DNA from 3 places in the Arthrobacter sp. LAR12-1-1.1 genome. Region 2 is predicted to be linked to each of the others. Evidence: riboswitches for the same ligand, from Rfam matches in the RefSeq annotation. Region 2 holds a riboswitch; each other region holds the start of a gene.
The links. A riboswitch is a leader RNA that binds a small molecule or an ion and turns the genes downstream of it on or off. The one in region 2 is predicted to bind thiamine pyrophosphate.
Positions count from the first base shown of each region.

Region 1: linked by a shared signal. The riboswitch ahead of thiO (glycine oxidase ThiO) and the one ahead of thiC (phosphomethylpyrimidine synthase ThiC) in region 2 are both predicted to bind thiamine pyrophosphate.
Region 3: linked by a shared signal. The riboswitch ahead of MRBLAR12_RS22805 (ECF transporter S component) and the one ahead of thiC (phosphomethylpyrimidine synthase ThiC) in region 2 are both predicted to bind thiamine pyrophosphate.

Region 1 is NZ_JBEGIG010000012.1:510,613-513,813, forward strand. Features, by position in the region: gene MRBLAR12_RS10460 (ferritin-like fold-containing protein) at 1-530, shown strand, start outside; gene thiE (thiamine phosphate synthase) at 639-1,334, opposite strand; TPP riboswitch at 1,361-1,481, shown strand; gene thiO (glycine oxidase ThiO) at 1,476-2,816, shown strand; gene thiS (sulfur carrier protein ThiS) at 2,813-3,049, shown strand; gene MRBLAR12_RS10480 (thiazole synthase) at 3,055-3,201, shown strand, end outside.
Region 2 is NZ_JBEGIG010000056.1:21,860-25,060, forward strand. Features, by position in the region: gene MRBLAR12_RS20080 (amidohydrolase family protein) at 1-720, opposite strand, end outside; gene MRBLAR12_RS20085 (GNAT family N-acetyltransferase) at 717-1,223, opposite strand; TPP riboswitch at 1,298-1,406, shown strand; gene thiC (phosphomethylpyrimidine synthase ThiC) at 1,402-3,201, shown strand, end outside.
Region 3 is NZ_JBEGIG010000078.1:151,384-154,584, reverse strand. Features, by position in the region: gene MRBLAR12_RS22825 (monovalent cation/H+ antiporter complex subunit F) at 1-81, shown strand, start outside; gene mnhG (monovalent cation/H(+) antiporter subunit G) at 71-469, shown strand; gene MRBLAR12_RS22815 (DUF4235 domain-containing protein) at 546-809, opposite strand; gene MRBLAR12_RS22810 (heme-degrading domain-containing protein) at 851-1,396, opposite strand; TPP riboswitch at 1,585-1,728, shown strand; gene MRBLAR12_RS22805 (ECF transporter S component) at 1,795-2,442, shown strand; gene MRBLAR12_RS22800 (ABC transporter ATP-binding protein) at 2,487-3,201, shown strand, end outside.

The DNA of each region.
Region 1 (3,201 bases), on a different contig from region 2:
TGCTGGGCAGGATGGCCGTGGACGAGTTCCAGCACTACGAACTCGTCCGCGCCCGGCTCGAGCACATGGGCCTGGACACGGAGGCTGCCATGCTGCCGTTCCAGCCCTCAGTGGACCACTTCCACGAGCGCACGCGCCCGGCGGACTGGTACGAGGCGCTCATGAAGGCCTACGTGATCGACACGGTCTCCGCTGACTTTTACAGCGCCGTCGGCCGGTACGTCGACGCCGGGACCCGGGAGCTGATCGGGCAGGTCCGCTCCACGGGCGAGTCTACGGCCGTGCTGCAGGAGCGTCTCAAGGCGGCCCTCGCCGATGACCCCCGGCTCGCGTCGCGCCTGGCGCTGTGGGCCAGGCGCCTGCTGGGTGAGGTCCTGACCCACGCCCAGCGGGTCAGCCTTGAGCACGAGTTCCTCGCCGGGCTCTCGGGGCTGGACGACGCCGACGCCAGGGAGCTGGTCAGCGGCCTGACGGCCGAACTCGCAGCGAACCACGCGCGCAGGATGGCAGGGCTGGGGCTGGCCGGGTAGGTCCAGTACCGAGCGCCAGCCGCGGTGCCGGCGAGGGTGCAGGCCTGGTTGCCGGCCAGGGTGGCCGCGGCCCGGAACGCCGGCGGGCTTGTGGGCCGGGGAACCTGCCTAGGATTCCGCGGCGTCCAGCGCCGCCAGCAGTGCACCCGCGGCGTGGGCCGGATCAGCGGCGTCGGTGATCGCCCGGACCACCACGATCCGCCGGGCGCCGGCCTGGACTACCTGCTCGACGTTGCTGAGGTCGATCCCGCCGATCGCGAACCACGGCACGACCCCGTCGACTTTGCCGGTGCCGTCCGCTTTCGCCCGGCCGATTGCCTGGGCGGCGTAGCGCACCAGGTCGAGGCCGACGGCGGCGCGTCCCGGCTTGGTGGGCGTCGCCCACACGGGTCCCACACAGAAATAGTCGAGTCCTTTACGGCCTGGTGAGGCGGCAATGGCGGCGTCCACCTGTTTCGGGCTGTGGGTGGACAGGCCGATCACGGCATCCTTGCCCAGGAAGCCGCGGGCGGCGTCGAACAAAATGTCCTTTTGGCCGATATGGAACACCGGCGCCCCGGACAAGGAGGCGATGTCAGCCCGGTCATTGACGGCCCACAGCCGTCCGTGGCGCTGTGCTGCCGCGTGAAGGACCTCCAGGAGTTCGAGTTCCTCCGCCGCCTCGAGCGATTTGTCGCGCAGCTGGATGATGTCAACGCCGCCTGCGAAGGCGGCGTCAACGAAGTCCTCGAAGTCGCCGCGGTCCCTGCGGGCGTCGGTGCAGAGGTAGAGGCGGGCGGTGGTGTGGAGGGGGTCCTGGCTCATGGGACCAGCCTAGTTCCTCTAAACTGGGCGCATACCGCGGGAGCCCGCAGCAGCCATGTCGCCGCTGCACGGCTGAGAGGGCGTCAGAGCCGACCGCTTGACCTGATCCGGCTAGTACCGGCGTAGGGAAGGAATTTTTTTATGGGCTCACGAGCCGGCCGCACAGCCGAAGCCGCAAATGACGCCGCTTCCAGAGTTTGTGACACCGGGCCCGGTACCGCAGGGGACATCAGCGCCGAAGGCATCACCACAGACATCACCGCAGACGTTGCCGTGATCGGCGGCGGCGTGATCGGCCACGGCATCGCGTTCGAGGCCAGCCGCGCGGGCCGGTCCGTGGTGCTGATCGATGATGCTCCCGGCAGCGGAGCCAGCTGGGCCGCGGCCGGCATGCTGGCCCCCGTGAGCGAGCTGCACTACCAGGAGGAGCAGCTCCTGGAGCTGATGCTTGAGTCCTCCCGGCTGTGGCCCGGATTCGCTGCCGAAGTGGACGCCGGTGCCGGGATGGACGCCGGTGCCGGGGGCACGGAATCTCGGGCCGGTACCGGCTACCTGACGACGCCGACCCTGGCCGTCGGGGCCGACGCGGCGGACCGGCGCGCGCTCGCGGACCTGAGGGAAGTCCAGCAGGCCTGCGGCCTCACCGTGGAACCGCTGACAGTGCGCGAGGCGCGGAGCCGGGAGCCGCTGCTGAGTCCCGGCATCTCGTGCGCCTTCGACATCCCGGCCGATCACCAGGTGGACCCCCGCCTCCTGATCGCCCGGCTCGCCGGCGTGCTCGGCACGGAGGGCGGGAGCTTGATCCGGCGGCGCGCGGCGGGCCTGCTGTGGCAGGACGGACAGGTTGCGGGCGTACGGCTGGCGGGTGGCGGTTTCGTGCGGGCTGCAGAAACCGTCGTCGCCAACGGGCTCGGCGCCGCCGGGCTCGAGGAGCTGCCCGCCGGACTGGCGCTGCCGCTGCGGCCCGTCTACGGCGACATCCTGCGCCTTCGCGTGCCCCCGCATCTTCAGCCGCTGCTCACCGCAACCGTGCGGGGCATGGTGCGCGGGGTCCCGGTGTACATCGTTCCCCGCCAGGACGGCACCGTGGTGATCGGAGCCACCCAGCGCGAGGACGGACCGTCGAATCCGCATGCCGTATCTGCCGGCGGCATCTACCAGCTGCTGCGGGACGCCCAGCAGCTGGTGCCCGGGGTCGCCGAGCTGGAGCTGCTGGAAGCCACGGCCCGAGCCCGGCCCGGCACCCCGGACAACGCCCCGTTGCTGGGGCGGGTCGCGCGCCCGGGCGGCGGGGACGTCCCGGGACTGATCATCGCCACAGGTTTCTTCCGGCACGGCGTCCTGCTGACCCCCGCCGCTGCCGCCGTATGCCGGCAACTCATGGACGGGACGCCGGACCCGCGCTGGGCCGGGTTCCGCCCCGACCGTTTTTCCCGCATCCCGGATACGTCCGGAGACAGCCCCAACAAGGAAGCAGCATGAACATCAGACTGAACGGAACGGAGCGGAGCGTCGCCGACGGCGCCTCCGTCAGCACACTCGTCAGCCAGCTCACGGGCCGCAGCATCGGCCCCGACGGCCGGGCTGCAGACGGGGGCAAACTCGGTGTCGCCGTGGCCCGCAATGCCGAAGTGGTGCCGCGCAGCCAGTGGCACGCCACGGCGCTCGCCGACGGCGACGACGTCGAACTTGTCACGGCAGTCCAGGGAGGATGACCAGCATGAACGAGACGACGTTGGCAGGAACACCGGCCGTACCGGTGACCGGGGCGGTGGCCGACCCGTTCGTGGTCGACGGCGTGGAGCTCAGCTCCCGCCTCATCATGGGTACCGGAGGTGCGCCGAGCCTGGACGGGCTGGGGGCCGCG
Region 2 (3,201 bases):
GGCGATGTCCGGGAACGTGGCGATGTTGATCAGAGTGGGCACGATCGGGACGCCTTGGTCGAGGAAGCGCGGCAGGTGCCGGGGCAGCAGCCCGGTGCCGTGCTCGATGCAGTCGATCCCGGCGTCGAGCATGTCATCCAGGGTGTCTTCGGCGAAGCAGTGCGCGGTGACCCGGGCCCCTTCATCGTGGGCGGCCTGGACGGCGTCCTTGACCGTCCGGGCGGGAAAGCTGGCCGCCAGGTCGCCGGCGTCGCGGTCGATCCAGTCCCCCACGAGCTTGACCCAGCCGTCGCCCGCGCGGGCCTGCTTCCGCACCGCCTCTACGAGATCCTCCGGCTGGACCTCGATGGCCAGGCCCGGCAGGTAGCGCCGGGTCCTGCCGAGGTGCCGGCCGGAGCGGATGATCCGGGGAAGGTCCGCCCGCTGCTGGAGCCAGCGGGTGTCGTGGACCGCGCCGGCATCTCGGACCAGCAGCGTCCCGGCGTCCCGGTCCGCCAGGGCCTGGGATTCGGCGGTGTCCTCGGAAACGTCCCCGCCCGGGCCCAGGCCGATGTGGCAGTGTGCGTCCACGAACCCGGGAATGACCCAGCCGTCCAGCACGGTCTCCGGCGCGGCTGCCGGGCGGCGGAAGGTCAGCAGTCCGTCCACCGACCAAAGTCCGCGGCGTTCCTGGTCCGCGGCCGTGAGGATGGGGCCGCTGAATTCGATGATACCGGTCATGGCCTAAGCCTAATCCGCATGACAACCCGCCGGCCCAGATCATCCAGCCCCAGCTGCGCTTCGTGCACCCGCAGGGCAGCCAACGCCTGGCCCGGCTGGGCGAATTCCTCGAAACCGCAGCTCGCGTAAAACGGCCCATTGAACGGAATGTCCGCGAAGGTGCTAAGCGTCATCGATAAACAGCCACGACTCCGGGCCGCATCGATGGCCGCCTCCACCACGGACCGGCCGATCCCCCGCCCGCCGAAGTCCGGCTGCACGGAGAGTTGCTCCAGGTGGGCCTGGCCGCCGAGTTCGTCAACGCGGGCAAATCCTACGGGCGGGTTTCCGGCGACAAGTATGAAGCGCGGCTCGACCGGCGTCGTCAACGCCGGAGCCGGGAGCGCCTGGTCCCCCGGCTCCGCTTCGAGGATGCGGTCTGCTGCGGCCTCGAGAACCGGCAGCGCCGGAAGGTCTTCCGGCGTCGCCGTCCTGATCCGGGCCGCGGCCCCGGGCACAGTCACAATGCCAAGCTAACACCGCGGTCCGCCGGCCGCGTCATACTCCACAGCCGTCGACAGGCACGTGGTAGCTTCGTCTACGACCACACGGGTGCCCCCTGCAGGGGCTGAGATCGGGCTGACGCAGCCTGCGACCGTTGAACCTGTCCGGGTAATGCCGGCGAAGGAAGTGAGTATTTTCGTGAATACCCAATTGACCCAGCACAGCCCTGCCCAAATCGAGCCCGTCCAAATTGAGTCAGCCCAAAATGAGCCTGCAGCCGCCACGCAGTCGCTGAAGTCCCACTCGCTGGCCTTCACCACGGACCCGGACCATGGCATCCGCGTCCCGGTGACCGAGATTGCCCTGGAACCCTCACCGGGCGGCGTCGGGAACGCACCCTTCCGGGTCTACCGCACCGCCGGCCCCGGCAGCGATCCGGTCCGCGGGCTGGAGCCCTTCCGGGCATCCTGGATTGAGGCCAGGGCGGACACCGAAACCTACGCCGGCCGGGAACGGGAGCTGCTCGACGACGGCAAGTCGGCGGTGCGCCGGGGTGCGGCGTCGGCCGAGTGGCGGGGCGGCCGGCCGGTGCCGCGGCGCGCCGTTGAGGGCAAGACCGTCACGCAGATGCGCTACGCCCGGGACGGTGTCATCACCCAGGAAATGCGGTTCGTCGCGCTGCGGGAGAACTGCGATGTGGAGCTGGTCCGCAGCGAGGTGGCCGCGGGGCGGGCGATCATTCCCAACAACGTCAACCACCCCGAATCCGAGCCGATGATCATCGGCAAGGCGTTCCTGGTGAAAATCAACGCCAATATCGGCAACTCCGCCGTGACCAGTTCCATCGCCGAGGAGGTGGACAAACTCCAGTGGGCCACCCAGTGGGGCGCGGACACGGTCATGGACCTCTCCACCGGGGACGACATCCACACGACACGCGAATGGATCATCCGCAACTCCCCCGTCCCCATCGGCACGGTCCCGATCTACCAGGCGCTGGAGAAGGTCAACGGTGAGGCGAATGCCCTGACCTGGGAGATCTTCCGGGACACCGTGATCGAGCAGTGCGAGCAGGGCGTGGACTACATGACCATCCACGCCGGGGTGCTGCTGCGCTACGTGCCCCTGACAGCCAACCGGGTCACCGGCATCGTCTCCCGCGGCGGCTCCATCATGGCCGGCTGGTGCCTGGCGCACCACCAGGAGAACTTCCTCTACACCCACTTCGACGAGCTGTGCGAGATCTTCGCGAAGTACGACGTCGCGTTCTCCCTGGGTGACGGGCTGCGGCCCGGCGCGACGGCGGATGCCAACGACGCGGCGCAGTTCGCCGAGCTGGACACGCTGGCCGAGCTCACGCAGCGGGCCTGGGAGTTCGATGTGCAGGTCATGGTGGAGGGCCCGGGACATGTGCCCTTCCACCTCGTCCGGGAAAACGTGGAGCGCCAGCAGGAACTCTGCAAGGGCGCCCCGTTCTATACGCTCGGGCCGCTGGTCACCGATATCGCACCGGGGTATGACCACATCACCTCGGCGATCGGCGCCACGGAGATTGCCCGCTTCGGCACCGCCATGCTCTGCTACGTGACACCCAAGGAACACCTCGGGCTGCCGAACAAGGACGACGTGAAGACGGGCGTGATCACCTACAAGATCGCGGCCCACGCCGCCGACCTCGCCAAGGGCCACCCCGGCGCCCACGAACGCGACGATGCCCTGTCCAAGGCGCGGTTTGAGTTCCGCTGGCGGGACCAGTTCGCGCTGTCCCTGGACCCGGTGACGGCGGAGGCCTTCCACGATGAGACGCTTCCCGCGGAGCCGGCCAAGACAGCCCACTTCTGCTCGATGTGCGGTCCCAAGTTCTGCTCGATGCGGATCAGCCAGGACATCCGGGACGAATACGGTTCAGCTGATTCGCAGGCGGCCCTGGCGCAGATGGCGGCCGGAATGCAGGCGAAGAGCAATGAGTTCCTCGCCTCGGGCGGCAAGGTCTACCTG
Region 3 (3,201 bases), on a different contig from region 2:
ATTTCCCTCATCGGGTTCGTCGGCTCGGTCACTGTGGCCCGGTTCGTGGCTGAGAGAAGGGAGAGCGTCCGTGAATCCTGAAACAGTGATCGATGCCGTCTCCGCCGTGTTCATGGTGACCGGCGCGCTCATGTCACTCGGCGCCGCGATCGGTCTGTTGCGGTTCCCGGACCTCATGAGCAGGATGCACGCCGCCACCAAGCCGCAGGTCCTCGGCCTGTTCCTGCTGTTGGCGGCGCTTGGCCTGCAGATGCGCAGCTGGTGGGTGTGGCCCGTCCTGGTGGTGGCCTGGCTCTTCCAGCTGCTCACCGTCCCCGTGTCGGCCCACATGGTGGGCCGGGCCGGCTACCGGACCAAGCACCTGCATCCGGAACTGCTGAGCTCCGACGAGCTCGAAGCCATAGTTCAACAGGCAGCGGGCCAGCAGGCGGCCAAACACGGAGTGGACGACGACGAAGCCGGCCGCTGAGCCCGTTCGGTGACCGGCGCGGCAGCCCGGCACATCGACCGACGCTTCGACCGGCGCCGCCGCTAGTCGAGTCCGGTCAGACGATGTCCTGGGTCTTGGCGAAGCGGGTGATCGCGCGCTGGGTGCCGCGGTTGGCGAGCACCTGGATGATGGCGCTGACCGATGCGGAGATCAGGGCGAACGTCAGGGCCGAGCGCAGCGTGGTGGGGACGTCGTCGTCGTGGCCCTTGGGCGGCTTGTTGCCCGTGGACTTTTCCCAGATAGTGTCCACCAGCTTGGTGCCGGCAAAGCCGGCCAGGAGGCTGATGCCGGTGCCGAGCAGCTTGATGATGATGTTCATTCTTCGGTCTCCTTGGGACGGGAACTGGGTCTCTCCCTAGCCTAGCGTTCCGGTATGAGGACCATCCGCAGGGCCTCGACCACGAGTTCGTGGTCCGCCTTCTGGGGCAGGCCGGAGACGGTGACGACGGCGACAGCGCCCGTGCCGCGCACGTAAATGGGGAACGCCCCGCCGTGGGCGGCGAACTCCGTCTGGTCCCACCAGGCGTTGTCCTCGATCATTCCGCCGGCAGCGCGGGCCCGGAGGCCCACCAGCAGGGACGGGACCTCGTACCGCATGGCGGTCCGCTTCTTGGCGTTGATCCAGCGCTCATTGTCCGGCGTGGCACCGTCCAGCGCTGCGTGGAAGAGCACCTGCTCGCCCTTGGTGATGTCGACCGCGATGGGCAGCGAGCGTTGCCTGCCCAGCTCGACAAGGAGGAGCCCGAGGTCCAGGGCGTCGTCCTTGCTGAACGACGCGAACTGGAGCGCGTCCATCTCGGCCAGTACCCGGCCGATGAGCACCGCCAGGGATCCCTGCGGCTGCGGCTCCCTCGAGTCAGGGTCGTATTCCCCGGAGGGATCTTGTGTGGCTGGTGTCTGCGTCAAAATAATCCAGCTTTCCGGTGGGTGACGAGGCCGCCCGCTGGCGGGTCCGGGTGTCCGACACGTCGACTCTACCAAGCGGGGCGTTCCCGGCCGCGGAGACCGGCTTTGCCCCGTCCCGGATTGTGACGGCACGCCGCTGAAAACCCGGCCCTCCGGGTGTAAACTGAGCCAGCCCACAAGGGCGAAACAATTTACGACAGGGGAGCGCCGCCGTCGGGCATCACCGGAAAAATCCGGGGAAACCTTAGGTGGGCGCTGAGAGTGCGGACAGCCGCAGACCCTCGAACCTGATCCGGTTAGTACCGGCGCAAGGGAGTCGAGTTCTCAGGGTGCGCGGAGGGCGGCGGAAGCCGAAGCCGGCCGGAGCACCCTCCCCTCCTGTTCCTCAGGAGGACGACATGACAGATATTTCAGCACAGCATGGTTCCGCCGGCCCATCATCGGCCCGGCGCAACTACACCTGGCGTGTGGTGGACATTGTGGTGGCCGCGTTGATCGCCGTTGCCGGCGGCGTCATCTTCTGGGCCTGGTCCCAGGGCGCGAACCTCATTTCGGTCCCGGTCAACGCGCTCTACCCGCCGCTCAGCGGACTCTACGCCGGCGGCTGGATGATCCCGGCGGTGCTGGGCATGCTCATCATCCGCAAGCCGGGCGCAGCGCTCTTCTGCGAAACCGTCGCGGCCACGGGCGAGCTCATCATGGGCTCGCAGTACGGCACCACGGTGCTGATCTCCGGCATCCTGCAGGGCCTCGGCGCGGAACTGGTCTTCGCGGCCTTCCTCTATAAGAAGTTCAACCTGCCGGTGTCCCTGCTCGCCGGAGCCGGCGCGGGCCTGTTCTGCGGCCTCAACGATTCCTTCCTGCCGTGGGGCTGGAACATCGCCTACGCAGCCGGGGACAAGCTCGCCTACATCGCCTTCACCACAATCTCCGGCGCAGTGATTGCCGGCGGACTGTCCTGGCTCGCCACCCGCGGCCTGGCCAAGACCGGAGTGCTGGGCTCCTTTGCCTCCCGCAAGGCCGCCACGGAGCCTGTTTTCTCCTGATCGCTTCTCCAGAACCCTCTTATCCTGAACTCTGCAGAGCACCCATGAGATCTTCAACAGGCGTCCGGCCGGCCGCCGTCACGGCCCGCGGCTGGGGCTGGCGGCACGCTGGAAGGCCCCGGCCCGCCGTCAGCGGCCTTGACCTGGACATCCGGCCGGGGGAGCGCGTGCTCCTGCTGGGCCCCTCCGGCGCCGGCAAATCGACGCTGCTCCACGCCCTGGCCGGCGTGCTGGGCGACGGCGCGGCCGGCGCCTCGGGGCCGGCCGGCGACTCCGAAGACTCAGACGAGACCGGAAGCCTGCTGATCGACGGTGCCCCACCACGGGCGCAGCGCGGCCGCGCCGGGCTTGTGCAGCAGGACCCGGAAACCCAGGTGGTGCTTTCCCGCCTCGGCGACGACGTCGCCTTCGGGGCGGAGAACCTCGCCGTCCCGGCGGCGGAGATCTGGCCGCGCGTGCGCGAGGCACTCGACGACGTCGGGCTGGGCCGGCTGCCGCTGGACCACCCGACGTCGGCACTCTCCGGCGGACAAAAGCAACGGCTGGCGCTCGCCGGGATCCTTGCGATGCGGCCGGGGCTGCTGCTGCTCGACGAGCCGACCGCCAACCTCGATCCCGCCGGCGTCCTGGAGGTCCGCGACGCTGTGGGCCGCTGCCTGGACAAGACCGGCGCCACCCTGGTGGTCGTGGAGCACCGGGTGGGGGTCTGGAAAGACCTGGTGGACAGGATCGTGGTGCTGCAGCCCGGGTCCGCCACGG